Regions from separate parts of the Streptomyces sp. NPDC033136 genome, predicted to be linked through region 3. Evidence: predicted binding sites of a transcription regulator. Region 3 holds the regulator's gene; each other region holds the start of a gene.

Region 1 (9,507 bases), on a different contig from region 3:
GTGGACCAAGGCGGGCGCGCCAAGTGGAGCGGCTTCGGGGCACATCGCGTCCGGTCGTTCACGCTGGCCCGTGCCGTACGGGACGTCCTGCTCGGCGGGGACCCGCCCGTGTCTCTGACCCGCCGGGCGGAGGCGAAGCTCGCGGCGGCCCGGGAGAGGTATCTGGACGTGGTGCATCCGGCCGGCACCGTCATCACCCGCCGGGGCGACAGCGACGTGCGCTGGTGGACCTGGGCCGGGCACCGGGCGAACGCGACCCTGGCCGCTTCGCTTCCCTCGGTCGTCCTGCGGCACCGGCTCCTCGACGACCGCTTCATCCGGCTGCGCGACGACGTCACCCCGCAGTCGTGGCGGACGGCGGTGGCGGACGCCGCTACGGGCCTGACGCTGCCGGACGTGGACCCGCACGCCGTGCGCGGTCTGAAGTTCGCGGAGGCACTGCCCGTGCGGCTCGCGGGGGCCACGCTCGCCGCGCGCCTGGGGGACGCTGACTTGGCACGGGCGGCGTTGGCGGAGCCGGTCCGGTTTCTGCTGAGTCGGGACGGCTGAAGAGGCCGCCGAGGCGCCTGCCTTCCGTCCTCCCTGCCGACACCCGTCAACCGTCAACGCGCATGTCGCACCAAAAGGGTTTATACATGTCATTAACCGTCAAAGGGGCAGGCTATGAGGAGACCCGGTGTTGTGGCCGCCTGTGTGGCAGTGGTCATGGTGGGCGGACTCGTCGTCGCCGGTTGTGCAGCCGAGGACGACAGCTCCGCTCCCGTCCCGGACAAGGGCACCCCGACCGCGGAGAAGGCCGAAGGGCAGGGCGAGGAGCCGCAGGGCGGACGGTCGGAGGCCGCGGGCATCGAACGCGACGACCTCGTCAGCTTCGAGATCGACGACCGCTCGCAGGCTGGATTCGAAGACATCTGGGTCACCTGGACGATCAGAAACCGGAGTTCGGAGAAGTCGGACTACACCTGGGAATGGGAAGCCGTGGCCTCGGACGGCAACAGGCTTTACAACTCCACCGAGTTCGCCACCGATGTACAGCCAGGACAGACGGCCAAGGGTGAATCCCCCACCACGCTCAAGACTCCGAACGTGAAGATCAACGTCACGGAGTTCGACCGTAGCAAGTCCTGGTGAGCCGCCGGGCGAAGGTCTCAGGACGCGGAAGGGGTAGGGCCGCCGGACGGCTAGTCGCCTCCGCCACCGCCCCCTCCGTCCCCACCGCCGCCGTCACTGCCGCCCCCGCCCCCGTCACCCCCGTCCCCGCCGTCGCTGCCCCAGCCGTCGCCGCCACCGGGTTCGTTGTCGTCGCGGTCCCTGCCGAGGTTGCTGAACCAGGGGTGGTCCCAGGTGTCCTCGTCCGTGTCCCGGCGGCGTTTCACGGCGCGGAATCTGGCCAGGCCCGTCGTGTCGCCGAGGCCGAAGGACACCGCGACCGCGTGGGCCATGACGGCGTCCAGGGGGTCGGGGCTCTCGTGGTGCACGTCGGCCAGCGGCAGCAGCACCGAGCCCGGCGGGGGGCCGGGCCACCGCGAGGGGCGGGTCAGCAGCGCGACCCGCTGGTCGTCGCGCAGCAGCCACGAACTCTCGGCGTTCTCGCGACGCAGGGTCCAGAGCCGGTCCGGCAGGCGGATCTCGACCTTGCTCTTGGACTTGCGCACCTTCTTGCGCAGTTCGAGCCGTGCGGTGGTGTCACCGATGGTCATGACCAGGCCATTGGCCCGGTCGGCGGTGTCGGGGCGGTAGCCGTACGGTGCCCACAGGCGCACGGCGGGGGCGTGCGGGCCCCAGACGTCCACGCGTACCGAGCGCCGGTCCACGGCGACGGTCACCCGTCCTGCGGGGCCGGGCGCGTGGCGGCGCGCGATCCACAGCGGTACGCCCTCCGCCCGCGCCCGTGCGGCGAGGTCGGCCACGTGGTCCGGCCCGCCGCACCCGCGCACCGCCAGTTCGCCCAGCGCGCGGGCGAAGTCGGCAGCCTGACGGGCCTTCAGGGGAGTGGTGGTGCCGGTCACACGGGTGACCGGGACGACGCCGGGGCCCTGGGGCAGCCTCCCCAGGGGGCGCTCGGTGCCCCCGCCGCCGAGCCAGCAGCCCCGCAGGAACGCTTCTGCCATGGCGGCGAGGTTCAGCTCGTCCAGCGGGGTCGTCCTGCCGCCCCTGCGCAGTCCGTCCTCGGTGAGCCGCACCGTCCGCGCCAGCGGGTTGCGGGACCGTTCCCCGTAGAGCACCTGGTTCATCCCTACCCCCTTGTGATCCGCCTGCTCTGCGGGGAGACCGTCGCCGGCCCCTGCGCGGTTCCCGACCGGCGGAGAACGGCATACGGCGAAGGCCCGGCAGCCCCGTCTCCGGGGTGCCGGGCCTTCGCTCGGGCTCGGGCGAGCTGACGCCGTCAGCCCTCAGCCGTCATGCCTCATGCGTCAGTGGGCGTGGCCGTGGCCGTGGCCCGCGGCGGCCGGCTCCTCCTCTTCCTTCTTCTCGACGACCAGGGTCTCGGTCGTGAGAAGGAGGGAGGCGATGGAGGCGGCGTTCTCCAGGGCGGAGCGGGTGACCTTGACCGGGTCGATGACGCCGGCCTTGACCAGGTCGCCGTACTCGCCGGTGGCGGCGTTGAAGCCCTGGCCCTTGTCGAGCTCGGCGACCTTGGAGGTGATGACGTAACCCTCCAGGCCGGCGTTCTCGGCGATCCAGCGCAGCGGCTCGACGGCGGCCTTGCGCACGACGGCGACACCGGTGGCCTCGTCGCCGGTCTTGCCGAGGTTGCCCTCGAGGACCTTCACGGCGTGGACGAGCGCGGAGCCACCACCGGAGACGATGCCCTCCTCGACCGCGGCGCGGGTCGCGGAGATGGCGTCCTCCAGACGGTGCTTGCGCTCCTTGAGCTCGACCTCGGTGGCCGCACCCACACGGATGACGCACACGCCGCCGGCCAGCTTCGCGAGGCGCTCCTGGAGCTTCTCGCGGTCCCAGTCGGAGTCGGTGGACTCGATCTCGGCCTTGATCTGGGCGACGCGGCCCTGCACGTCGTCCTTGTTGCCGGCGCCGTCGACGACCGTGGTGTCGTCCTTGGTGACGGTGACGCGGCGGGCGGAGCCGAGGACGTCCAGGCCGACCTGGTCGAGCTTGAGGCCGACCTCCTCGGAGACGACCGTGGCGCCGGTGAGGACCGCCAGGTCCTGCAGCATCGCCTTGCGGCGGTCGCCGAAGCCGGGGGCCTTCACCGCGACGGCGTTGAAGGTGCCGCGGATCTTGTTCACGACGAGGGTGGACAGGGCCTCGCCCTCGACGTCCTCCGCGATGATCAGCAGCGGCTTGGAGGCGTTGGACTGGATGACCTTCTCCAGCAGCGGCAGGAGGTCCGCGATGGCGGAGATCTTGCCCTGCGTGATCAGGATGTACGGGTCGTCCAGGACGGCTTCCATGCGCTCCTGGTCCGTCACGAAGTACGGCGACAGGTAGCCCTTGTCGAAGGCCATGCCCTCGGTGAAGTCCAGCTCCAGACCGAAGGTGTTGGACTCCTCGACGGTGATGACACCGTCCTTGCCGACCTTGTCCATCGCCTCGGCGATGAGTTCGCCGACCTGCTGGTCCTGGGCGGACAGACCGGCGACGGCGGCGATGTCGGACTTCTCGTCGATCGGGCGGGCCGACGCGAGCAGCTCCTCGGAAACAGCGGCGACGGCGGCGTCGATGCCCTTCTTCAGGGCGGCCGGGGAGGCACCGGCGGCGACGTTCTTCAGGCCCTCGCGCACGAGCGCCTGGGCGAGCACGGTCGCGGTGGTCGTACCGTCACCCGCGATGTCGTTGGTCTTGGTCGCCACCTCCTTGACCAGCTGGGCACCGAGGTTCTCGTACGGGTCCTCGATCTCGACCTCGCGGGCGATCGTGACACCGTCGTTGGTGATGGTGGGGGCGCCGAACTTCTTGTCGATGACGACGTTGCGGCCCTTGGGGCCGATCGTCACCTTCACCGTGTCGGCAAGCTTGTTGACGCCGCGCTCGAGGGCGCGACGGGCGTCCTCGTCGAACTTCAGGATCTTCGCCATGGGAGCGTGAGCCCTCTTCCGGAATCTGGGTTAACGGCACTGCGCCCCGGGCGCCCGGCTTCTTATCGATCGCGGGGGGCCAGGGGCGCAGCTCAAAGCAGTGTGCTTGGGGTGAATTACTTCTCGACGATCGCGAGCACGTCGCGGGCCGAGAGGACGAGGTACTCCTCGCCGTTGTACTTCACCTCGGTGCCGCCGTACTTGCTGTAGAGCACGACGTCGCCGACGGAGACGTCGAGCGGAAGACGGTTGCCGTCCTCGAAGCGGCCCGGGCCCACGGCCAGGACGACGCCCTCCTGGGGCTTCTCCTTGGCGGTGTCCGGGATGACCAGGCCAGAGGCGGTGGTCTGCTCGGCGTCGAGCGGCTGGACCACGATGCGGTCCTCGAGCGGCTTGATGGCAACCTTGGAGCTGGTGGTCGTCACGATCCGACCTCCCCCTTCGGAGATCTCACGGGGTTAACTGTCTGAGGTGGCGACCAGGTGGATCCGTCGTCGCGGGTGCCGGACCTGCCCGTCGCTGTGTTGGCACTCTCCTGTGTCGAGTGCCAGAGCCGAGACTATGACCGCGATTAGCACTCGGTCAAGCGGAGTGCCAATTGCCGACGGCGCGTCGGCCGGATCCCGGTGTCGGAGTGCGTCCCTGCGGTGCTCGGCATTGGTGCCCTGGCCCTCTGGGGGCTGCCGCTCCCAGACCCCCGCTTCGGCCTGGACGGCCTCGTCCTCAAGCGCCGGACGGGCTGGGTTTTCGCCGCTCGGCACCAAGACGTCAGAGGTAGTCCTCCAGCCGTCCCACCCGCAGCCCCCGGTCCTCGATCTCGCGCAGCAGCCGTAGCGTCCGTTCCGTCAGGGTCAGGGACCCGGTCGCGCCGGACGGCACCGAGACGATGTCGCCGGGGCGCAGGCCGGGGCTGCCCCGGGTGTAGGTCAGGTCGCCGTCGGTGGTCAGGGAAGCGCGCCACAGGACGACCGCCGTGATGCCGCAGTCGGCGGCGGCACGCAGGGTCGTGGTGTCGTACCGGCCGTAGGGCGGGCGGAGGAGACGGGGGCGGATGCCGAAGCGGGAGTGGAGTTTGTGCTGCTGGCCGCAGATCTCGGCGCGCTGGCCGGCGTAGGGCAGGCCGCGCAGGGCGGGGTGGTCGAGGGTGTGGTTCTGCAGGGACGCGCCGACCGCGCGGAGCCGGGCGAAGTGTCCGTAGCCGGGGCCCACGACGCTGTCCGTGAGGAACATGCTGACCGGGAGCCGCCGTTCGCGGACGAGGCCGACGAAGCGGGGGTCGCGTTCGGCGCCGTCGTCGTAGGTGAGGAAGACGACCGGATCGCGGGTGGCGACGTGGTCGACGACGGGTGGGAGGGGGCGGCGGTGGCTCGCGGCGCGCGCGGGGTCCTGGGCCCGGCCGTCGGCCGTTCCCGGCCGCTGACCCGCCCCCTGGGCGCAGCCGGTCAGCAGGACCACGCCCGCGCACAGCGCGGCGGCGACCGGCCGCCGCCTCACAGGTAGTCCTCCAGCCGCCCCACCGCGTACCCCTCGGCCGTGACCTTGTTCAGGAAGCGGCGGATCATGTCCGGCATCGTGCCCTTCCACTGGTCGCGGCCCCGGAAGTGGGTGAGGACGATGTCGCCCGGGCGCAGCTTCCGGTCCCCCTCGCGGTACTCCCAGCGGTCGGCGAAGACCTCCGCGTTCCAGAGCGGGACATACGCGATGCCGCAGGCCTTGGCGGCGCGCAGGGTCGCCCGGTTGTAGCTGCCGAAGGGCGGGCGGAAGAGGGTGGGGCGCTTGCCGAAGCGCTTCTCCATGTAGCGCTGCATGCCGCAGATCTCGCGTTTCTGCGCGCGGTAGGACAGGCCCGGCAGGTAAGGGTGGTGGAGGGTGTGGTTGTTGAGGACCACACCCCTGGCCTGCATCTTCCGGAAGTAGCGGGGGTTGTCCTTCACCAGGTAGCCGCTGAGGAACGCGGTGTAGGGGACGTCCAGGTCGCTCATCATCCGCAGGAACGAGCGGTCCTTCTCGGCGCCGTCGTCGATGGTGAGGAAGACGACCTTGTCCCGGGTGGGGACCGTGGTGAACACGGGCGGGAGGCCCGACGCGCGGTGGCCGTCCACCTCGAAGCCCTCGCGGGTCTTGATCCTGGGCTTGTGCGCGGGGGCCTGCGGGGCGGGCAGCGGGACCCTCTTCAGCTCCCAGCGGTGCGCCGCGGCGACCCGGGCGGCGTGCGCGGCGCGCAGCCTGGTGGCGTAGGAGTCGAGCGCGCGGGCCGGAGGCTGGTCGAGGGGCTGCTGGCCGCCGGCCGGGGTGACCTGGTCGCTGCCGCCGCCCTGCGTGCAGCCCAAGGCGATGGCGGCGAGGGTGAGCACGACGAGGCCGATCCGCACACCGCCAGATGCCCGACTCTTGTCATTTTGTACGACTGCTCGCATGGTGCCGGATCCTCGCAGCCCGCCCCCGCGAACCCGCCCCGACACCGCGGCCGACGGCCCACCGTCCACCGACTGGCCCACACACCTCCCGCACGACGCGGCGGCCGGCCCGTGGCCGACAATGATCCGGTGAACGACCTCGCCCTCCTCCTGACTCCCGAAGGCCGCGCCCTCCTCGACGAGGTGCGGGACACCGACCCGGCGCGGGAGCTGGCCGTCGCGACCCGGCTGCGCCGCGAGCACTCCGCGGAGCTGGTGTCGGCGGCGCTGGGGCAGGCGCGGCTGCGGCAGCGGGCGGCGGTGAAGTTCGGGGCCGAGGACGCGGGGCGGATGTTCTTCACGCCGAACGGGGTGGAGCAGTCGACCCGGGCGAGCGTGGCGGCCTACCGGGCGCGGCGTATGGCGGAGTCGGGCGTGATCTCCGTGGCCGACCTGTGCTGCGGCATCGGCGGTGACGCCATCGCGCTGGCCCGGGCCGGGATCCGGGTGCTGGCCGTGGACCGGGACCCGCACACGGCCGCCGCGGCCCGGGCGAACGCCGACGCGCTGGGGCTGGCCGGCCTGATCGAGGTGCGGGAGGCGGACGTCTCGGACGTGGACACGGCCGGCTACGACGCCGTCTTCGTCGACCCGGCCCGACGCGGCGGCCGGGGCCGGATCTTCGACCCCGAGGCCTACTCGCCGCCCCTGTCCTGGGCCGTCGCCGCCGCCCGCCGGGCCCCCCGCGCCGCCGCGCTGAAGATCGCCCCCGGCATCCCGCACGAGGCGGTCCCCGAGGACGCCGAGGCCGAGTGGATCTCGGCCGCCGGGGACGTGAAGGAGGCGGTGCTCTGGTTCGGCACCGATCCGGGCGCGGTCCGGGCCACCCTGCTGCCGGGACCCCGCACCCTGCTCTCCCGCGGCCTGCCCGACCCACAGGTCCGCCCGCCCGGCCGCTACCTGTACGAGCCCGACGGCGCCGTGATCCGCGCCCATCTGGTCGCCGAGGTGGCCGACCAGGTCGGCGGCGGCCTCCTCGACGCGACCATCGCGTACGTGACGGCCGACGCCCTGCGGCCGACGCCGTACGCCACCGCCTACGAGATCACCGACCATCTCCCCTTCAACGTCAAGAAGCTGAAGGCGCTGCTGCGGGAGCGGCGGGTCGGCACGCTGACCGTGAAGAAGCGGGGCTCGGCGGTCGAGCCGGAGGAACTCCGCAAGAAGGTCAAGCCCCAGGGGCCGCACGCGGCGACGGTGTTCCTGACCCGGGTCGCGGGAGCGCCGGCGATGCTCGTCGGGCGCCCGGCCTGACGGTCAGGGCTGTTCCGCCGCGCGCCGCAGCAGCAGGCCCCGCTCCCGTTCGTTGCGCGTGAGGGACGCCGCCCGTTCGAACTCGGCCCGGGCCTCCGTGGTACGGCCGAGGCGGGCGAGGAGGTCACCGCGGACGCTGGGCAGCAGGTGGTAGTCCCGCAGGGCGGGGTCGTCGCCCAGAGCGTCGATGAGGGGCAGGGCCGCCTCGGGGCCCTCGGCCATCGAGACGGCCACCGCGCGGTTCAGCTCCACCACCGGCGACGGGGAGCGGGAGGCCAGGAGGCCGTAGAGGGTGGCGATGCGGGGCCAGTCGGTCTCCTCGTAGGTGTACGCGTGGGCGTGGCAGGCGGCGATGGCGGCCTGGAGGAGGTACGAGCCCGGGGCGCCGGAGGAGGCGGCCTCCGCCCTGCCCAGTGCGGCGACGCCGCGGGCGATGAGCATGCGGTTCCAGCGGGAGCGGTTCTGGTCCTTGAGGAGGACCGGTTCGCCGGAGGGGCCCGTGCGGGCCGCCGTACGGGACGCCTGGAACTCCAGGAGGGCGGTCAGGCCGTGCACCTCCGGCTCCTTGGGCATGAGCGCGGAGAGCACGCGGGCCAGGCGCAGGGCGTCCTCGCACAGGGCCGGGCGGAGCCAGTCGTCGCCGGCCGTGGCGGCGTACCCCTCGTTGAAGACGAGGTAGATGACGTCGAGGACGGAGCCGAGGCGGGCCTCACGGTCGGGGCCGTAGGGCACCTCGAAGGCGATGTTCCTCGTGGCCAGGGTGCGCTTCGCGCGGACGATGCGCTGCGCGACGGTCGGCTCGGGGACCAGGAAGGCGCGGGCGATCTCGGCCGTCGTCAGGCCACCGAGCAGGCGCAGGGTGAGGGCCGTGCGGGCCTCGGTCGACAGCACCGGGTGGCAGGCGGTGAAGACCAGGCGCAGCAGGTCGTCGTCGATGTCGTCGGGGTCGGCGGGCTCCTCCGGGGGCGCGACGGCCGGCAGGTCGCGGCCGATCTCCGCGAGCTTGCGGGCGTAGTTCTCCCGGCGGCGGACCAGGTCGACGGCCCGGTTGCGGGCGGTGGCCATGAGCCAGGCGCCCGGATTGCCGGGCACCCCCTCCCGCGGCCACTGCTCCAGGGCCGCGACCAGCGCGTCCTGCGCGAGTTCCTCGGCGATGCCGACGTCCCGGACGATCCGGGCGACGCCGGCGATGATCCGGGGCGACTCCATGCGGAAGACGGTCTCGACGATCTCGGTGGCCCCGTCGGGGCGGGGCGCCGGGGAGGCGGGGGGCTGCGGTGTCACAGCCCACCATCAGACACCCGAGGCGCCGCCCCGCCAAGGCGGACCGGTCAGCCCTCGGCGATCTGCCGGACCTCCGCGGTGATCGTCCAGTACTCCTCGTGCAGCGACAGGAAACGCTTGGTCCACTCGATCGCCTCGGCCTTGTCCTTGCACTGGCTGATCGAGTAGCCGCCGATGACCTCCTTGGTCTCGGTGAACGGCCCGTCGGTGACGGACAGCTGCCCGCCGTCCCAGGTCACCCGGCTGCCGTCCGAGGTCGGCGTGAGCCCGGCCGTGTCGAGCATGACCCCGGCCTTGGTGATCTCCTCCAGAAGCTTGCCCATCCGCTCCTGGAGCTCGGGGCTCGGGCCCTCGGCGGGGGCGTTCTTCTCGTCGATGCGGATCAGGGTCAGAAAGCGCGGCATGGTGACTCCTCGGGTTCCCGGAGCGGGTTCCTGTCCCGCTCTCACCCCTGCGTCGATCGGGAGACCGCC
Region 2 (9,507 bases), on a different contig from region 3:
ACGAACCCGGCCAGCTGCGGCCAGTGCATGTTGAGCAGCGGGCGCGCCATCAGCTCGGTGACCCGGCCGCCCTGCCCGGCGGTCCTGCCGGAGGCGAGCGAATCGAACTCAGTGCCGAGCGGGCGGTCGTACATGCCCTTCACCAGGTCCACGTCCGGCTCGGTGAGCAGCGGGCCCACGATCCCGGAGACGAAGTCGGACGAGAAGTCCCTCAGGTCCGCGTCGACGAAGCAGACGATGTCCCCGCGGGTGACGAGGAGCGAGCGCCACAGCACCTCGCCCTTGCCGGGCAGGGCGGGCAGGCGCGGGAGTATCGCGTCCCGGTGCACCACCGTCGCGCCCGCGGCGGCGGCCACCTCCGAGGTGCGGTCGGTCGATCCCGAGTCCACGACGACCAGCTCGTCGACGAGCGGGACCTGCAGCATCAGGTCGTGGCGGATGACCGCGGCGATGTCGCCGACGGTCTCCTCCTCGTTCAGCGCGGGCAGCACCACACTGACGGTCCGGCCCGTGCGCTGCTTGGCGGCCAGAATCCGGTGGAGCGGGCGCTCGTGCGCGGACCAGGAACGGGTGCTCAGCCAGCGCTCGACTTCTTCCAGCACCGTGGCGGCTCCTTAGCGTTCTCTCGGCGGGACGGAATGTGACGCGTCTCGCGGTTCGGACGACTATCTCAACTGTCCTGGTCGTCGGTTACAGTCTTGAACAACGCGGATGACCATCGCATGTCCGAGGTCGCCCGCCGTCTACAACCACATACAGCTCATCCAGAGGGGCAGAGGGAAACGGCCCGATGAAGCCCCGGCAACCCTCCAGTCGGTTCTCGTAGGTCACTGGCGACCACTTCGCGAGGCTCCCGACTAGGGAAGGTGCCAAATCCGTCTCACGGCGAGATGCGTCGTGAGGAAGATGAGGAGAAAGGGCCTCGCCTCACATGGCTGTGCAGACTGTTGCAAGCACCACGAACCCCACCGTCGACCTCGGCCCCGCCGCTGCCCTGAGCTGCCGCGAGTGCGGTCACCGCGTCCCCCTCGGCCCGGTCTTCGCGTGCGAGGAGTGTTTCGGCCCGCTGGAGATCGCCTACGACTTCTCGGCCTACGACGCCGAGGAGCTCCGCAAGCGGATCGAAGCGGGCCCCGCGAACATCTGGCGCTACGCCCCGCTGCTGCCGGTCCCGGCCGACGTGGCGGACAAGCCGAACATCAACCCGGGCTGGACCCAGCTCGTCAAGGCCGACAACCTCGCGCGTGAGCTGGGTGTCGACGCCGGCAAGCTCTTCGTCAAGGACGACTCCGGCAACCCGACGCACTCCTTCAAGGACCGCGTCGTCGCCCAGGCCCTGGAGGCCGCCCGCGCCTTCGGCTTCACCACGCTCTCCTGCTCCTCCACCGGCAACCTCGCCGGCGCGGTGGGCGCCGCCGCGGCCCGCGCCGGCTTCCGCTCCTGCGTGTTCATCCCGCACGACCTGGAGCACGGCAAGGTCGTCATGGCCGCGGTCTACGGCGGCGAGCTCGTCGGCATCGAGGGCAACTACGACGACGTGAACCGCTTCTGCTCCGAGCTGATCGGCGACCCGGCCGGCGAGGGCTGGGGCTTCGTCAACGTCAACCTGCGGCCGTACTACGCGGAGGGTTCCAAGACCCTCGCGTACGAGATCTGCGAGCAGCTCGGCTGGCGGCTGCCGGACCAGCTCGTGGTGCCGATCGCCTCCGGCTCCCAGCTCACGAAGATCGACAAGGGTCTGCAGGAGCTCATCAAGCTCGGGCTGGTCGAGGACAAGCCGTACAAGATCTTCGGCGCGCAGGCCGAGGGCTGCTCCCCGGTGTCCACGGCGTTCAAGGCCGGCCATGACGTCGTACGGCCCCAGAAGCCGGACACCATCGCCAAGTCGCTGGCGATCGGCAACCCGGCGGACGGTCCCTACGTGCTCGACATCGCGCGCCGCACGGGCGGTGCGGTGGAGGACGTGAACGACGCGCAGGTCGTCGAGGCGATCAAGATCCTCGCCCGGACCGAGGGCATCTTCGCGGAGACCGCCGGTGGTGTGACGGTGGGCGTGGCGAAGAAGCTGATCGAGAACGGGCTGCTCGACCCGGCCAAGACCACCGTCGTCCTCAACACCGGCGACGGCCTCAAGACCCTCGACGCGGTGGCCGGCACCGGCCTCACCGCAACCATCCGCCCGAACCTGGACTCCTTCCGAGAGGCTGGCCTCGCATGAGCGTGACCGTCCGCATCCCCACCATCCTGCGCACCTACACCGGCGGGCAGGCCGAGGTCGCCGCCGACGGCGCGACCCTCGGCGAGGTCATCGCCGACCTGGAGAAGAACCACACCGGGATCGCCGCCCGGGTGCTGGACGACCAGGGCAAGCTGCGCCGGTTCGTCAACGTGTACGTCAACGACGACGACGTGCGCTTCGAGCAGGGGCTGGAGACGGCCACACCGGACGGTGCCGGCGTGTCGATCATCCCGGCTGTCGCCGGTGGCTGAACCGGTCGACCGGCTTGGTTGTTACCTTGAGTAATGCCGGTCACCGAGAGTTCATCGAATTGCCCCCTCCGTGAGAGAAGCGGAGGGGGCAATTCTGTGTGGTTGAGCGGGGTACAGTTGGGGAACGCGATCCCGATCTCCTGATCGGAACCGTGAATTCCTGCCGCGAGCCCGACAAGATGTAGCCAAAGTGTGCGCGTCTTTCGCGGCTTTTGTTCTTTTTGTGTAGCCCGAATTGCCCTGGATTCGGGCGAACCCTCCCTGCATTCCGGACCCTGCGCGTCCAGAATTCTCGTCCGATTGACCTGTTGCAGACGGCAGTTGGACAGATACATTCAGCCGCGGTCGACGCGTTCCGGCGCACGCCCCCAACCGTGGGGGGTGAGGTCTGACCCGGATCCGCGAAGTGTGGATCTGTGCAAGGGCCAGTAATAGGGGAGTTAGGCATGGCTCAGGGCACCGTCAAGTGGTTCAACGCGGAGAAGGGGTACGGCTTCATCGCGGTCGACGGTGGTGCGGATGTTTTCGTCCACTACAGCGCGATTCAGATGGACGGCTACCGCACCCTGGAAGAGGGCCAGCGGGTCGAGTTCGAGATCTCGCAGGGCCAGAAGGGGCCGCAGGCCGACATGGTTCGCGTCTCTGCCTGAACGCGCACCACGACCAAAGCTCAAGCGACCGGTCTTCTCAGAAGGGCCCGTACCCCCCGGGGTGCGGGCCCTTCCGCCTGCTTCCTGCCTGTTCTTGCCGGTTCCCACCTGCTCGAAGCCCCTGCCGGACGGCGTTCGCGCGTGGCTGAGCGCCCCGCCCGCTCCCCGGTCGGCGCTTGCGCCCGCACGTCACCCGACCACCACCCCTCGACGAGCACTCGCTACGCGAGCGCGCCTTGCACTCTCGGGGGTCGAGTGCTAATCATTGCGTTAGCACTCTGAAGGTGAGAGTGACAACGTATGGACCGGGTCGGTGAGGCCCACGGGCCGGGTGGGGCAAGGAACCACACCGGTCGGGGGCCGTCCGTCGCGGGCGCGGGCGCGGTCCGAAGTAATCACCCCCAGTCCTGGAGGGACCACTTCACATGGCCAAGATCATCGCGTTCGACGAGGAGGCGCGGCGCGGCCTCGAGCGCGGCATGAACCAGCTCGCGGACGCCGTGAAGGTGACGCTCGGCCCCAAGGGCCGCAACGTCGTCCTCGAGAAGAAGTGGGGCGCGCCCACGATCACCAACGATGGTGTCTCCATCGCCAAGGAGATCGAGCTCGAGGACCCGTACGAGAAGATCGGCGCCGAGCTGGTCAAGGAAGTCGCCAAGAAGACGGACGACGTCGCCGGTGACGGTACGACCACGGCGACCGTTCTCGCCCAGGCCCTGGTCAAGGAGGGCCTGCGCAACGTAGCCGCCGGCGCCAACCCGATGGCCCTCAAGCGCGGTATCGAGAAGGCCGTCGAGGCCGTCTCCGCCGCCCTGCTGGAGCAGGCCAAGGACGTCGAGACCAAGGAGCAGATCGCCTCCACGGCCTCCATCTCCGCCGCCGACACCCAGATCGGCGAGCTCATCGCCGAGGCCATGGACAAGGTCGGCAAGGAAGGCGTCATCACCGTCGAGGAGTCCCAGACCTTCGGTCTGGAGCTCGAGCTCACCGAGGGTATGCGCTTCGACAAGGGCTACATCTCGGCGTACTTCGCCACCGACATGGAGCGTATGGAGGCCGTCCTCGACGACCCGTACATCCTGATCGCGAACTCGAAGATCTCCAACGTCAAGGACCTGCTCCCGCTCCTGGAGAAGGTCATGCAGTCGGGCAAGCCGCTGCTGATCATCGCCGAGGACGTCGAGGGCGAGGCCCTGTCGACCCTGGTCGTCAACAAGATCCGCGGCACCTTCAAGTCCGTCGCCGTCAAGGCCCCGGGCTTCGGCGACCGCCGCAAGGCGATGCTGCAGGACATCGGCATCCTCACCGGCGGCGAGGTGATCTCCGAGGAGGTCGGCCTCAAGCTGGAGAACGCCACGATCGACCTGCTGGGCAAGGCCCGCAAGGTCGTCATCACCAAGGACGAGACCACCATCGTCGACGGTGCCGGCTCCGCCGACCAGGTCCAGGGCCGGGTCAACCAGATCCGCGCCGAGATCGAGAACAGCGACTCGGACTACGACCGCGAGAAGCTGCAGGAGCGCCTGGCGAAGCTCGCCGGCGGTGTCGCGGTCATCAAGGCCGGTGCCGCCACCGAGGTGGAGCTCAAGGAGCGCAAGCACCGCATCGAGGACGCCGTGCGCAACGCCAAGGCGGCCGTCGAGGAGGGCATCGTCGCCGGTGGTGGCGTGGCCCTGCTGCAGGCCTCCCAGGTCTTCGAGAAGCTGGAGCTCGAGGGTGACGAGGCGACCGGCGCCAACGCCGTGAAGCTCGCCCTGGAGGCCCCGCTCAAGCAGATCGCCGTCAACGGTGGTCTCGAGGGCGGCGTCGTCGTGGAGAAGGTCCGCAACCTCACCGTCGGCCACGGCCTGAACGCCGCGACCGGTGAGTACGTCGACATGATCGCCGAGGGCATCATCGACCCGGCGAAGGTGACCCGTTCCGCTCTGCAGAACGCCGCCTCCATCGCCGCGCTGTTCCTCACCACCGAGGCCGTCATCGCCGACAAGCCGGAGAAGAACGCCGCGCCCGCCGGCGGCGGCATGCCGGGCGGTGACATGGACTTCTGATCGACCTGGTCGATCAACGTCCTTGCCGAGGGCGGCACTTCCTGTTCCGACAGGGGGTGCCGCCCTCGGGCGTGTCCGGGATCACAGCGCGGGCGGGATGCGTGGGCGGGGCCGGCTGGTTGAACCGTATGTCTTATGCGTATGCACATACCTTCCGGTATCCGAAAGTGGGCCCTCACGTGACTGTCGCCGCCTCCACCTCCCGCGCCGCCGAAATCCTGTCCCGGCCCGTATCGCTGGGCGGCCTGACCGTCCCGAACCGCATCGCGATGGCGCCGATGACCCGCATGTTCTCCCCGGGCGGCGTCCCCGGCGAGGACGTCGTCTCGTACTACGCGCGCCGCGCCGCCGCCGGAGTGGGCCTGATCGTCACCGAGGGCACCTACGTCGGGCACGAGTCGGCCGGACAGAGCGACCGTGTGCCCCGCTTCCACGGCGAGGAGCAGCTCGCCGGCTGGGCGAAGGTCGCCGAGGCGGTGCACGCGGCGGGCGGCACGATCGTGCCGCAGCTGTGGCACATCGGCATGGTCCGCAACCAGGGCGAGCCGCCGGTCGCCGACGCCCCGGCCGTCGGCCCCTCCGGCCTGCGCATCGGCGCCACCGAGCCCACGGGCAAGGCCATGACCCAGGCCGACATCGACGCCGTCATCGGCGCGTTCGCCGAGGCAGCCGCCGCCGCCGAGCGCATCGGCTTCGACGGCGTGGAGATCCACGGCGCCCACGGCTACCTGCTCGACCAGTTCCTGTGGGAGGGCACCAACCGCCGCACCGACGCCTACGGCGGCGACCCGGTCGCCCGCACCAGGTTCTCGGCGGAGATCGTCGCCGCCGTCCGCGAGGCCGTCTCCCCCGGCTTCCCCGTCATCTTCCGCTACTCGCAGTGGAAGCAGGAGGCCTACCGGGCCCGCCTCGCCGAGACCCCCGAGGAGCTGGAGGCCATCCTCACCCCGCTCGCCGCGGCCGGTGCCGACGCCTTCCACGCCTCCACCCGCCGCTACTGGGTGCCCGAGTTCGACGACTCCGACCTCAACCTGGCCGGCTGGACCAAGAAGCTCACCGGCAAGCCCGCCATCACCGTCGGCTCGGTCGGCCTGAACGGCGACTTCCTCAAGGCCTTCCAGGGCCAGGGCGCCGAACTGGGCGACCTCGACAACCTCCTGGACCGCTTCGAGCGCGACGAGTTCGACATGGTCGCCATCGGCCGGGCCCTCCTCCAGGACCCGCAGTGGGCCGAGAAGGTGCTGGCCGGCCGCGTCGAGGAGCTGGCGCCGTACGACCCGGCGGCGCTGAAGTCGCTGAGCTGACACCGGAACCGGTGACTCTGGATCTGCCCGCACCGGTCAAGGACACTTGCCTGAACACCTGTTCACCGGCATCCACGAGGAGATCCAGATGACGACGACCGAGTCCCGCCCGCCCACGGACGGCCCGCCCGAGTCCGCACCGGTGGTGCGCACCACCGCCGGTGCGGTGCGGGGCCGGAAGGAGCAGGGGCTCGCCGTCTTCCGGGGCGTTCCCTTCGCCGCACCACCCGTGGGCGAGGCCCGCTTCCAGGCCCCGCGCCCCGCCCACGCCTGGGACGGCATACGGGACGCGTACGCCTTCGGCCCGCCGCCCCCGCAGGACCTCGGCCTGATGGGCGGGCCGGGCCTGATCGACGTACCCGAGGGCGACGAGTGGCTCACGGTCAACGTCTGGACCCCCGACCCCGACCCGGCCGCCCGGCGCCCGGTGATGGTCTGGATCTACGGCGGCGCCTACAAGCTCGGCCACGCCGGCAGCCCCGGCTACGACGCCCGGCACATCGCTGCCGACGGCGACCTCGTGGTCGTCACCCTCAACTACCGCGTCGGCATGGAGGGTTTCGCGTCCATCGAGGGAGCACCCGCCAACCGCGGCCTGCTCGACCAGGTGGCGGCCCTGGAATGGGTGCGGGACAACATCGAGGCGTTCGGCGGCGACCCCGGCCAGGTCACCGTCTTCGGCGAGTCCGCGGGCGCGGGCTCGATCGCCTCACTGCTCGCCATGCCGCGCGCGACCGGCCTGTTCCGGCGGGCCATCGCACAGAGCGTGCCGGGGACCTTCTTCTCCGGCGAACTGGCCCGGGACATCGGCGCCGCCCTCGCGGCCGAGGTGGGCCTGCGCCCCACGGTCGCCGACCTGGCGACGATCCCCCCGCGCCTGCTGACGTCGGCGGGCGAGACGCTGAGCACCAAGATGGTCCAGTACACCGACCGCTGGGGCCAGGCGGCACCCACGGTCACGCCCTTCTCCCCGGTGGTCGACGGCGAGATCCTGCCGATGTCCCCCTGGCAGGCGCTGACGTCGGGAGCGGCCCGGGACATCGACCTGCTCGTCGGCCACAACCGCGAGGAGCACCGTCTCTTCGTCGCCATGGCGGGGCAGCTGGGCCGGATCACCGAGGAGCGGGCGACCGCGGCCCTCCGCCTCTACGCCCCCGGCCCCGACGGCGAACAGGCCTACCGCACCGCCTTCCCCGACGCCTCCCCGAGCGAGCTCCACGAACGTGTCCAGACGGACTGGCTGTTCGCCATGCCCTCCCTGCACCTGGCCCGGGCCCAGCGCGCGGGCGGCGGCAGCGCCCACGTCTACGAACTGACCTGGCCCGCCCCCGGCAACGGCGGCGCGCTCGGCGCCTGCCACGGCCTGGACATCCCCCTGCTGTTCGGCACGTACGGCGCGGACCTGGGCGCCCTGCTGTTCGCGGGCGCGGAGCCGTCCGCCGAGGCGCTGTCGCTGTCGTCCCGTTTCCGCGCGTCCTGGACCTCTTTCGCGCGGTCGGGCGACCCGGGCTGGCCGGCGTACGACGACGAGCGGCGGCTGGTGCAGGTGCTGGACGCGGAGCCGGTCGTCACGGCCTACCCGGAGGAGACGGCGCGGCGTCTGTGGGAGGGGTACGACTTCCGCCCGCTGCCGCTGCTGTGAGCCGGGCCGGTCGGAGGCCGGTCGGTGGGTCGGCCGGTCAGAGGTTGCCCATGGGCTCGATGTCCACCTTCACCGGCGTTCCCCACACCCGCAGCACCTCGTAGTCGGTGAACTCGTGCACCAGCCGGTACGCCATGGCGGCCCGGGGGGCCTTGCGCTGGGCGGCGATGAACAGCTCGGCCTCCCGGCGGTCCCGGCGCGGGGTGCCGCACAGCTGCCAGGTCTGGCCGTTCCACAGCTCCGCCAGCCACCGCTGCTGGGGCTGGGGACGGTCGCCGCGCACGCCGTACCGCGACTGGACGGGCTCGGTGGTCTGGGGGTGGTGCGGGGCGGGTCCGTTGAACTCGTTCCGGCGGGCCGCCCTGCGCCGGGTCTCGCACAGCAGGCACAGGTCGGGGGCGGACTTGTCGAGAGGGCCGTGCGGATGTTCGGCGCAGCGTGTGGTGGGCTTGGCGGCCGAGACGCTCTCCTCCAGCAGGTCCAGGGCGCGCTTCAGGTCGGCCTTGACCTCGTGCAGCTTGGCGTCCGGGGTGTCGGAGGTGAGGGCTTCCCCGTGCTCACCGAGGAGACGGAGGGCACGGCCTAGGGCGGTGAGCTGGGCGTGGTTCATGGGTCCATTGTCGTCAGTCGGCGTAGTCCTTGAGCTTCTCGGTGTCCAGGGTGATGTTCACGGGGTCGGGGAGCTCGACGGTGGCGCCCCAGGGGTGCGGGGAGATGCGCTGGTAGCGGCCGTCCTTCGGCTCGCTGAAGACCGTGAGGGTGTGGTTGTCGCGGTCGAGGAGGAGGTAGACGGGGATTCCGGCCTCCGCGTAGCCGATGGGCTTGTCGATGCGGTCGCGCTGGTCGGTGTCGCGGTCGTGGGAGGTGATCTCCACGGCCATCAGGGAACCGTCGGGGGCGGACCACTCGCCGTCGCCCCGGAAGTGGTCCACCGGCACGAGAGTCCCGTCCGTGCGAGCGCGGCCCTTTCGGTAGGCCTCGGCCTTGACGCCTGACTCGGGTACAAGATCCAGGTCAGGGCGGTGCTGCATGCACTGGCGCAACAGCCACATGAAGATGGAGCGGTGGTTGCCGTCCGGCACGGCCTTGACCTCGACCTTTCCATTGATGTACTCCAGCCGCACGGTTTCGGGGGCTGCTGCGGCAAGCTCCTCGAACTCGTCCACGTCGAGCGGGCCGTGCCGGATGCACAGCCGCCCGCCCAGGAACTCCAGCCTGTTCCGGATCTCCCTCGGAGCCCTGCGAACGAGTTCGTCGAAGTCCTCGACGTCCATCTGCGGGCGGTCAGCGGTCTCTGGGGTCATGGCGTCGCCTCCTTCCCTCCATCGTGCCCCGGGCTGGTGACGTCGGACCGTAGGTGCCGTCATGTGCGT
Region 3 (9,507 bases):
CGCGAGAACAACCCTTGCTGCCCGGGCTGGAACTGCCCCGTCGGACGTTCCTCGCCGCGCAGCTTGGACAGTTCGCGGAGCAGGCGTTCCTGCTCGGGGTCGAGCTTGGTCGGGGTCTGGACCTCGACGTGGACGATGAGGTCGCCGCGTCCGCCGCCGCGCAGGTGCGTGACGCCCCGGCCGTGCAGGGGGATCGACTGGCCGGACTGGGTGCCCGGGCGGATGTCGACCTCCTCCATGCCGTCGAGCGTCTCCAGCGGCACCTTCGTGCCGAGGGAGGCCGCCGTCATGGGGATCGTCACCGTGCAGTGCAGGTCGTCGCCGCGCCGCTGGAACGTGCTGTGCGGCAGCTCGTGGATCTCGACGTAGAGGTCACCGGCCGGACCGCCGCCGGGGCCGACCTCGCCCTCGCCGGCGAGCTGGATGCGCGTGCCGTTGTCGACACCGGCCGGGATCTTGACCGTGAGCGTCCGGCGGGACCGCACCCGGCCGTCGCCCGCGCACTCGGGACACGGCGTCGGCACGACCGTCCCGAAGCCCTGGCACTGCGGGCAGGGGCGGGAGGTCATGACCTGGCCCAGGAAGGACCGGGTGACCTGCGACACCTCACCGCGACCACGGCACATGTCACACGTCTGCGCGGAGGTGCCCGGCGCCGCGCCCTCACCGCTACAGGTGGTGCAGACGACGGCCGTGTCGACCTGGATGTCCTTCGTCGTGCCGAAGGCAGCCTCGTCGAGCTCGACCTCGATGCGGATCATGGCGTCCTGGCCGCGGCGGGTGCGCGAGCGCGGTCCGCGCTGCGACGCCGTGCCGAAGAACGCGTCCATGATGTCGGAGAAGTTCCCGAAGCCACCGGCTCCGAAGCCGCCCGCGCCGCCGCCTCCGGCCTGCGAGAGCGGGTCGCCGCCGAGGTCGTAGACCTGCTTCTTCTGCGGGTCCGACAGCACCTCGTAAGCGGCGTTGATCTCCTTGAACCGCTCCTGGGTCTTCGGATCGGGGTTGACGTCCGGGTGCAGCTCGCGTGCGAGCCGCCGGAAGGCCTTCTTGATCTCTTCCTGCGACGCGTCGCGGCGCACGCCGAGTACGGCGTAGTAGTCCGTGGCCACTACGACTCCGCCAGGATCTGTCCGACGTACCGTGCCACTGCGCGTACCGCTCCCATCGTTCCCGGGTAGTCCATGCGGGTCGGTCCGACCACGCCGAGCTTGGCGACTGCCTCGCCGCCCGAACCGTAGCCGACCGACACGACGGACGTGGAGTTGAGTCCTTCGTGGGCGTTCTCGTGACCGATCCGTACGGTCACGCCCGGATCCTTCGCCTCGCCGAGCAGCTTGAGGAGCACGACCTGCTCCTCGAGCGCCTCCAGCACCGGCCGGATCGTGAGGGGGAAGTCATGACCGAAGCGGGTCAGATTGGCGGTGCCGCCGATCATCAACCGCTCCTCGTTCTCCTCGACGAGCGTCTCCAGAAGTGTGGAGAGCACCGTGGAGACGGTACCCCGGTCCTCGTGCTCGAACGCCTCCGGCAGATCCTCCACCAGACTCGGCACATCCGCGAAACGGCGGTTCGCCACACGGCTGTTGAGCCGCGCGCGCAGATCCGCGAGGGAGGCCTCGCCGAAGGGCGCCGGGCAGTCGACCACGCGCTGCTCGACCCGCCCGGTGTCCGTGATCAGCACGAGCATCACCCGCGCGGGCGCGAGGGAGAGCAACTCCACGTGCCGCACGGTCGACCGGGTCAGCGACGGGTACTGCACGACGGCGACCTGGCGGGTGAGCTGCGCGAGCAGCCGCACCGTACGCGCCACGACGTCGTCGAGGTCGACGGCGCCCTCGAGGAAGTTCTGGATCGCGCGCCGCTCGGGCGCGGTCATGGGCTTGACGCCCGCGAGCTTGTCCACGAACAGCCGGTAACCCTTGTCGGTGGGGATGCGCCCGGCGCTGGTGTGCGGCTGGGCGATGTATCCCTCGTCCTCGAGGGCCGCCATGTCGTTGCGGACGGTGGCCGGGGAGACGCCGAGGCTGTGCCGCTCGGTGAGGGCCTTGGAGCCGACCGGCTCCTCGGTGCCGACGTAGTCCTGGACGATGGCGCGCAGCACCTGCAGCCTGCGTTCACTGAGCATCGCGCACACCTCCAGATCTCTCCGCCTGCTGCCCTGTCCGTCACGGCCTGGCACTCTGCGCATGCGAGTGCCAGCATTCCCCGCCCAGTGTACGGCGGTGGGGTACGCCCCCGGCAAGGCTGGTCGCGTGCTGTCGTGCCCCGGGCGGGGGTCACCGCTAGCGTCGCCGTATGACGGTGACTTGGGAAGAGCTCGGATGGGAGCGCGTGGCCTCCGGGGTGGGGCGGTGCCGGCTGCCGGTGTGGGACTGCACGGTGGGGCTGGTCGCCGGTGAGGGCGCGGTCCTCGTGATCGACGCCGGATCGAGCCCGGCCGAGGGCGCGCGGGTGCGCGAGCAGGCGCAGTCGCTCACCGGCCACCGTGTGACACATCTCGCGCTGACACATCCCCACTTCGACCATGTCTTCGGGGCGTCGGCGTTCGCGGGGCCGAAGGTGTCCGCGGGGGCGGAGGTGTTCGGCGCGGTGGGTGTGGACGCGCTGCTGACGCGCGTGCGGGACCGCGAGGAGCTGCGGGCGGACGCGGTACGCAACGGCCTGGCCGGGACCACCGCGCGGGAGTCGGCGGACCGGCTGGTCCCGCCGGGCCACCTGGTGTCCGGCGAGTGGACCCTGGACCTGGGCGGCGGGCGCCAGGTGCTGCTGGCGAACGTCGGCCCGGGGCACACCGCGCACGACCTGGCGGTCCTGGTGCCGGGGGATCCGGAGGTGGTGTTCTGCGGCGACCTGGTCGAGGAGTCCGGCGAGCCGCAGGCGGGTCCCGACGCGGTGCCGTCGCACTGGCCGGCCGCCCTGGACCGGCTGCTCGACCTGGGCGGCGAGGACGCGGTGTACGTGCCCGGTCACGGAGCGGTGGTGGGCGCGGCGTTCGTCCGGGCCCAGCGGGACGCGCTGGCGGCGCGTTTCGGCGTGTCTCCGTGATCGCCCGGCGGCTTCTCCTATCGTCATCCGAATGCGCCAGTACTCGCCCGATCTGACCCCGCCGTGGAAGAAGCCGACGCCGGTTCCCGAGGTTCCGGCGGAGCCGGGCCTGGTGGTCGAGGAGGCCGGGACGGGTTTCTGCGGCGCGGTGATCCGCTGCGAGGCGGGCACGGTGACACTGGAGGACCGCTTCGGCAAGCACCGCGTGTTCCCGATGGAGCCCCGCGGCTTCCTGCTGGAAGGCAAGGCGGTGACGCTGGTCCGCCCCACGTCGGGCGGCCCCGCGCGTCCCACCCGCACGGCCTCCGGTTCGGTGGCCGTCCCCGGCGCACGCGCCCGCGTGGCCCGCGCCGGCCGCATCTACGTCGAGGGCCGGCACGACGCCGAACTGGTCGAGAAGGTGTGGGGCGACGACCTGCGCATCGAGGGCGTGGTCGTGGAGTACCTGGAGGGCGTCGACGACCTCCCGTCGATCGTCGCCGACTTCGCTCCGGGCCCGGACGCGCGGCTGGGCGTGCTGGTGGACCACCTCGTGCCGGGCTCGAAGGAGTGGCGCATCGCGCAGTCGGTGACGAGCGAGCACGCGCTGGTGGTGGGCCACCCGTACATCGACGTCTGGGAGGCGGTGAAACCGTCGGCACTGGGCATCGGGTCCTGGCCCCGGATCCCGCGCGGCCAGGACTGGAAGACGGGCGTGTGCCGCGCCCTGGGCTGGCCGGAGAACACGGGCGCGGCCTGGCAGCGGATCCTGTCGGGCGTGCGCTCGTACAAGGACCTGGAGCCGGAGCTGCTGGGCCGGGTGGAGGAACTGATCGACTTCGTGACGGCGCCGGCGTAGGCGCTCAGCTCCTCGGCCGCGGCGATTGTGCCGCCGGGGCGGTGCCCGTCCCGAAGGGGCGGCACCCCGCTGTGCCGGGCGCGGAACGCCCCGGGCCCAGCACCGACGCCGAGCACCTCAGTCCACGAGGTCCCGCACCACACCATCCGCCAGCAACCGCCCCCGCAGCGTCAGCACGGCCCGGCCCTCATCGTACGGACCCTCTTGCAGCAGCCCGTCCGACAGGGCCCTGCGCGAAGCCGCAAGCCCGTCCTCCCGCAGCAGCGACAGCGGCACACCCTCCCGCAGCCGCAGCTCCAGCAGAATCCGCTCGACCCGCCGGTCCTCCTCCGAGAGCACCTCGCGCCCGGCCCCCGGCGACCTCCCCGCCGCCAGCGCCGCCGCGTACGCCCCGGGATGCTTCACGTTCCACCACCGCACGCCGCCCACATGACTGTGCGCACCGGGGCCGGCCCCCCACCAGTCGGCCCCGCGCCAGTACAGCTCGTTGTGCAGGCACCGCCCCGCCTGCGAGGTCGCCCAGTTCGACACCTCGTACCACTCGAAGCCCGTGCCCGAGAGCACCTCGTCCGCGATCAGATACCGGTCGGCGTGGACGTCGTCGTCGGTCATCGGCACCTCGCCCCGGCGGATCCGGCGGGCCAGCTGCGTCCCCTCCTCGACGATCAGGGCGTACGCGCTGACATGGTCCGGCCCGGCCCCCAGCACCGCGTCGAGCGAGGCCCGCCAGTCGGCGTCGGACTCCCCCGGCGTGCCGTAGATCAGATCGAGGTTCACGTGCTCGAACCCGGCCGCCCGGGCCTCCGCGACACACGCCTCGGGCCGCCCCGGCGTATGCGTGCGGTCCAGCACCTTCAGCACGTGCTGCCGCGCGCTCTGCATCCCGAAGGAGATCCGGTTGAAGCCCCCCTCGCGCAGCGCCGCCAGATACCCCGGATCGACCGACTCCGGGTTCGCCTCGGTCGTGACCTCGGCGTCCTCCGCGAGCCCGAACTCGTCACGGACGGCCGCGAGCATCCGCACCAGGTCACCGGCGTCGAGCAGGGTCGGCGTCCCCCCGCCCACGAACACCGTACGAACGGGCCGCGGATCGTCCCCCAGCACCTTCCGCGCCAGCCTGACCTCGTCGGCCAGCGTCTCGGCGTAGTTGTCCCGCGAGGCGAGCACGCCGCCGGTGCCGCGCAGCTCGGTCGCCGTGTAGGTGTTGAAGTCGCAGTAGCCGCAGCGGGTCGCGCAGTAGGGAACGTGCAGGTAGAACCCGAGCGGGCGGTCGGCGGCCCCGGCGAGCGCGGACGCGGGCAGCGTGCCGTCGTCGGGGACGGGCTCGCCGTCGGGGAGTGCGGAAGGCATGTCCTCCATTGTCCAGCACCCGCGTGGTCAGTCCGCCTGGAGCACCAGCAACGCCAGGTCGTCCGCCGGGGGCCGCGCCCCGAACTCGTGCACCAGCCGCTTGATCCGCTCGGCTATCAGCTCGGCGTCCAGCCCGGCGCAGCCCGCGAGAGCCGCCGCGAGCCCGTCCCCGTCGTCGAACTGGCGGGATCCGGAGCGGCGCTCGGTGACACCGTCGGTGACGCACAGCAGCGTGTCGCCGGAGCGCAGCTCGAAGGTCTCACTGGTGTACGTGGCGTCCTCGACGACGCCCAGGAGGGTCTGCGGCTGCGCGGCGGTGTGGACCTCGCCGCCCGCTCCGAGCAGCAGGGGCAGCGGATGACCCGCGGAGGCGACGGTGCAGCGGACCCCGCCGCCGAAGGGGACGAGTTCGCCGTAGAGCAGGGACAGGAAGCGCGTCTGGGGGCCGTCGCCGGGCGGGGTCGCCCGCGCGCCCGCCGCCACCAGCGCCCGGGCCGCCGCGTCCGCGGCCTCCGTCGCGTCGTCGAGCAGGAGCTGGTTGAGGCGGTCGAGGACGTCGGCGACCCGGTAGCCCTCGCGGGCCAGCAGGCGCAGCCAGGGCCGGGCCAGACCGATCACGACGGCCGCCTCGGGCCCCTTGCCCTGGACGTCGCCGACGGCGAAGCACCAGCGGCCGTCGCCCGCCGGGAACAGGTCGTAGAAATCGCCGCTGGGCCCGCCCTTGTCACACGGCTCGTAGACGAGGGCGCTGCGCACGCCGGGGATCTCGGCCACCGCGCCGGGCAGCAGGCCGCGCTGGAGTACGGCGCTGATGGTGGCCTGCCGGGCGTACTGCCGGGCGGCGCCGATCGCCAGGGCCACCCGGCGGCTGAGGTCCTCGACCAGGCCGGTGATCTCGTCGGGGAAGCCGGAGGTCCCGGACCGTCCGATGACGAGGGTGCCCAGCGGGCGGCCCCCGGCGACCAGCCGGTAGGCCAGGGCCGAGCCCGGCTCGCCGGGCGCGTCACCGAGCGCCTCGCCGGGCCAGGGGTAGCCGACGGGGTCCGGCCGTAGCGGGTCGGAGGGGTGCGGGGGGTCCTTCTCCAGGGCCCGGCGCAGTTCCTCGATGCGGTTCTCGCTGCCGTGCCAGACCCGGGCCAGCCGGGGCCCGCCCACCCCGGCTCCGCCGCTCCAGCCGCCGCCGGTGGCCTCGTCCTCCAGCCAGACCGCGCACCAGTCGGCCAGCCGCGGCACGATCAGCTGCCCGGCGAGGGCGGCGACCAGGTCCTCGTCGAGCTGTCCGGCGAGCAGGTCGGAGGCCTCGGCGAGGAAGGACAGGGCGCCGCGGCCGAGCCAGGAGCCGTCGCGGCCGTCCTGATCACGGCTCTCGTACCGCTCCCGCCAGTCCCGCAGGTCGCTCCACTCCCTCCAGTCACGCGGGCCGGGAGAGTCCCGTACGGCCTCCTCTCCGGCCCCGTCGCCGCGGGGCGGTTCCGGCGCCAGGATCTCCGCCACCCGCAACCCGCGCGCCAGCCCCGCCTCCCCGTACGCCTCGATCTGCTCCCCCGCCGCGCACGCCCCGGCGGGCAACCGCGCCCACACCGTCTTCCGGCCCGGGCGGTAGGTGATGCCCCACGCCTCGGAGAGCGCGCCGACGAGCCGCAGGCCGCGCCCGTGCTCAGGGGTGTCGTGCGGCGGGTCCGGCTCGCCTCCGCGCGGGGCTCGGGAGGGGTGGCGGTCGCAGACCTCGACGACGAGCGCGGCCGTGTCCGCGGTGTCGCCCTCCAGCCGGCACTCCATCTCGACGTCGGTTCCGGCGTGCACGACGGCGTTGGTGACGAGTTCGCTGACGACGAGCGTGGCGTCGTCGGCCAGGCGGTCGGTGAGGTGCTCGGTGCCGGGCAGGCCGAGCCGGGTCCATTCGGCGAGCGCCGCGCGCACCAGGGCGCGGGCGGCGCCCGGCGCGAGCGAGCTGCCGGGCAGAGTCGTGTGCGCCCGCGCGCACTCCTGCGCGGGCGCCGCCTCGGCGGACGGGGGGAGCACCTCGGCGGGCCGGGCGAGCACCTCCGCGGACGGAGAGAACACCTCCGCGGGCCGGGCGAGCACCTCCGCGGACGGAGAGAACACCTCCGCGGGCCGGGCGAGCACCTCCGCGGACGGAGAGAGCACCTCGGCAGCCGGTGCGGTCTCCCCCGAAACGGGCCCCTCCTGAACGGGCACGGGCGTCTCCCAAGCGTGTGCAGGCGCTTCTGAGGCACGGGAGGCGGTCTCCCGTTGCGTCGGAATGGCCCCCATGGACAGCTCCCCGGGCAGTTCGTACGAATACACCACAGTCGATGCCGACAGAGTGACAGACTGGCCACGCCCATAAGCGCCGAGTTACCGAAGTGGGCCGCCATGAGTGAGAACCGTGCTACTCCTGTGGTCGAAGACCGGCATGAAGACGGTCAGATTCGTGCATCCGATCTGCGCCCCCTGCTCGCGGCCATGACAGCCGCTCGCGACGGCGATTTCACCAAGGTGTCGGAAACCGGCCACGGGATGGTGGCCGAACTCACCGCGGTCTTCAACCAGATCATGGACCGCAGCGTCCACTTCACCACCGAGGTGCGGCGCGTCAGACGGGAGCTGGCGCGGCACGGCCGGCTCGACGAGCGGCTCTCGGCCAGTCCGGGGCAGGGCCTGTGGACGTCCCGCGTCGACGACGTGAACCAGCTGCTCGACGCCCTGGTCGCCCCGGCGGCCGACGCCACCCGCGTGCTGGACGCGGTGGCCGGCGGCGATCTGACCCAGCGGGTCGATCTGCACGACGGCACGCGGGAGTTACGCGGGGACCTGAGGCGCCTCGGCCGGGCCGTGAACAAGATGGTGGACCAGCTCTCCCTGTTCACCGGCGAGGTGACGCGGGTCGCCCGCGAGGTCGGCACCGAGGGCCGGCTCGGCGGCCGGGCCAAGGTGCGCGGGCTGTCGGGCAGTTGGCGGGACGTGACGGAGGCCGTCAACACGATGGCGTCGCGGCTGACGGCCCAGGTCCGGGACATCGCGGCGGTCACGACGGCGGTGGCGCGCGGCGACCTGACCCGCACGGTCACGGTCGAGGCGACCGGTGAACTGCTGGAACTGAAGCTGACCGTGAACACGATGGTCGACCAGCTCTCCGCCTTCGCCGACGAGGTCACCCGCGTGGCCCGCGAGGTGGGCACCGAGGGCCGGCTGGGCGGCCAGGCGCAGGTCCGGGGCGTCTCCGGCCTCTGGAAGGACCTCACCGACAACGTCAACTCCATGGCGCTGAACCTGACCTCGCAGGTCCGCAACATCGCCCAGGTCACCACCGCCGTCGCCAACGGCGACCTGTCGAAGAAGATCACGGTCGACGCGCGCGGCGAGATCCTCGAACTCAAGGACACCGTCAACACGATGGTGGAGCAGCTGCGTGCCTTCGCCGACGAGGTCACCCGCGTGGCCCGCGAGGTCGGCACCGACGGCCGGCTCGGCGGCCGGGCCCAGGTCCCGGGTGTCTCCGGGGTCTGGCGCGATCTGACGGACAACGTCAACTACATGGCCGACAACCTCACTTCGCAGGTGCGCAACATCGCCCAGGTCGCGACGGCCGTCGCGCAGGGTGACCTGTCCCGGAAGATCGACGTGGACGCCCGCGGCGAGATCCTGGAGCTGAAGACCACCATCAACACAATGGTCGACACGCTGTCCTCCTTCTCCTCGGAGGTCACGCGCGTGGCCCGCGAGGTCGGCAGCGAGGGCCGGCTCGGCGGCCAGGCCAGGGTCGAGGGCGTCCACGGCACCTGGAAAGGCCTGACAACGAACGTCAACGAGCTGGCCTCGAACCTCACCACCCAGGTCCGTGCGATCGCCGAGGTCGCCTCCGCCGTGGCCCAGGGCGACATGTCCCGCTCGATCACGGTCGAGACCCGCGGCGAGGTCACCGAGCTGAAGGACAACATCAACCTGATGGTGGCCAACCTGCGCGAGACGACCCGCGCGAAGGACTGGCTGGAGTCCAACCTCGCCCGGCTCGCCGCCCTGATGCAGGGCCACCGCGACCTGATGGAGGTCGCCGACCTGATACTCCGCGAGCTGACCCCGCTGGTGAACGCCCAGTACGGCGCGTTCTACCTGGCCGACACCGAGGAGGACGGCGCGGCCCCGCACACCACCGTCCCGACGAAGGGCCTGGCCTTCATCGCCGGCTACGGCGCCGCCCAGGACGCGACCGTCGAGACCGGTGCCCTCCCCGTGCACGGCCTGGTGGCGCAGGCGGCCCGGGAGAAGAAGCG

The links. Region 3 encodes HrcA, which represses chaperone genes, less so after heat shock. Its sites were predicted from a motif close to TTNGCACTCNGNNNNNCNGAGTGCNAA; they were not measured.
Region 1: groES (co-chaperone GroES) is a predicted target of HrcA. The motif match lies at 4,612-4,638, and genes of this name have one in related genera.
Region 2: groL (chaperonin GroEL) is a predicted target of HrcA. The motif match lies at 3,376-3,402, and genes of this name have one in related genera.

What each region holds. Positions count from the first base shown of each region.
Region 1 covers NZ_JBVIPD010000027.1:38,291-47,797, forward strand. The annotation lists partial or broken gene ACZ5TL_RS34055 (DEAD/DEAH box helicase) at 1-549, shown strand, start outside; gene ACZ5TL_RS34060 (hypothetical protein) at 682-1,131, shown strand; gene ACZ5TL_RS34065 (hypothetical protein) at 1,182-2,234, opposite strand; gene groL (chaperonin GroEL) at 2,415-4,040, opposite strand; gene groES (co-chaperone GroES) at 4,157-4,465, opposite strand; gene ACZ5TL_RS34080 (polysaccharide deacetylase family protein) at 4,809-5,534, opposite strand; gene ACZ5TL_RS34085 (polysaccharide deacetylase family protein) at 5,531-6,457, opposite strand; gene ACZ5TL_RS34090 (THUMP-like domain-containing protein) at 6,587-7,750, shown strand; gene ACZ5TL_RS34095 (RNA polymerase sigma factor) at 7,754-9,034, opposite strand; gene ACZ5TL_RS34100 (YciI family protein) at 9,082-9,438, opposite strand.
Region 2 covers NZ_JBVIPD010000015.1:77,977-87,483, forward strand. The annotation lists gene ACZ5TL_RS25720 (glucosyl-3-phosphoglycerate synthase) at 1-602, opposite strand, end outside; SAM riboswitch class I at 758-913, shown strand; gene thrC (threonine synthase) at 932-2,218, shown strand; gene ACZ5TL_RS25730 (ubiquitin-like small modifier protein 1) at 2,215-2,490, shown strand; gene ACZ5TL_RS25735 (cold-shock protein) at 2,937-3,140, shown strand; gene groL (chaperonin GroEL) at 3,566-5,188, shown strand; gene ACZ5TL_RS25745 (NADH:flavin oxidoreductase) at 5,317-6,492, shown strand; gene ACZ5TL_RS25750 (carboxylesterase/lipase family protein) at 6,581-8,134, shown strand; gene ACZ5TL_RS25755 (hypothetical protein) at 8,172-8,744, opposite strand; gene ACZ5TL_RS25760 (Uma2 family endonuclease) at 8,758-9,438, opposite strand; gene ACZ5TL_RS25765 (hypothetical protein) at 9,498-9,507, opposite strand, start outside.
Region 3 covers NZ_JBVIPD010000040.1:7,837-17,343, reverse strand. The annotation lists partial or broken gene dnaJ (molecular chaperone DnaJ) at 1-1,109, opposite strand, end outside; gene hrcA (heat-inducible transcriptional repressor HrcA) at 1,109-2,125, opposite strand; gene ACZ5TL_RS38445 (MBL fold metallo-hydrolase) at 2,296-3,045, shown strand; gene ACZ5TL_RS38440 (DUF3097 domain-containing protein) at 3,077-3,883, shown strand; gene hemW (radical SAM family heme chaperone HemW) at 4,001-5,233, opposite strand; gene ACZ5TL_RS38430 (SpoIIE family protein phosphatase) at 5,261-7,255, opposite strand; gene ACZ5TL_RS38425 (HAMP domain-containing protein) at 7,610-9,507, shown strand, end outside.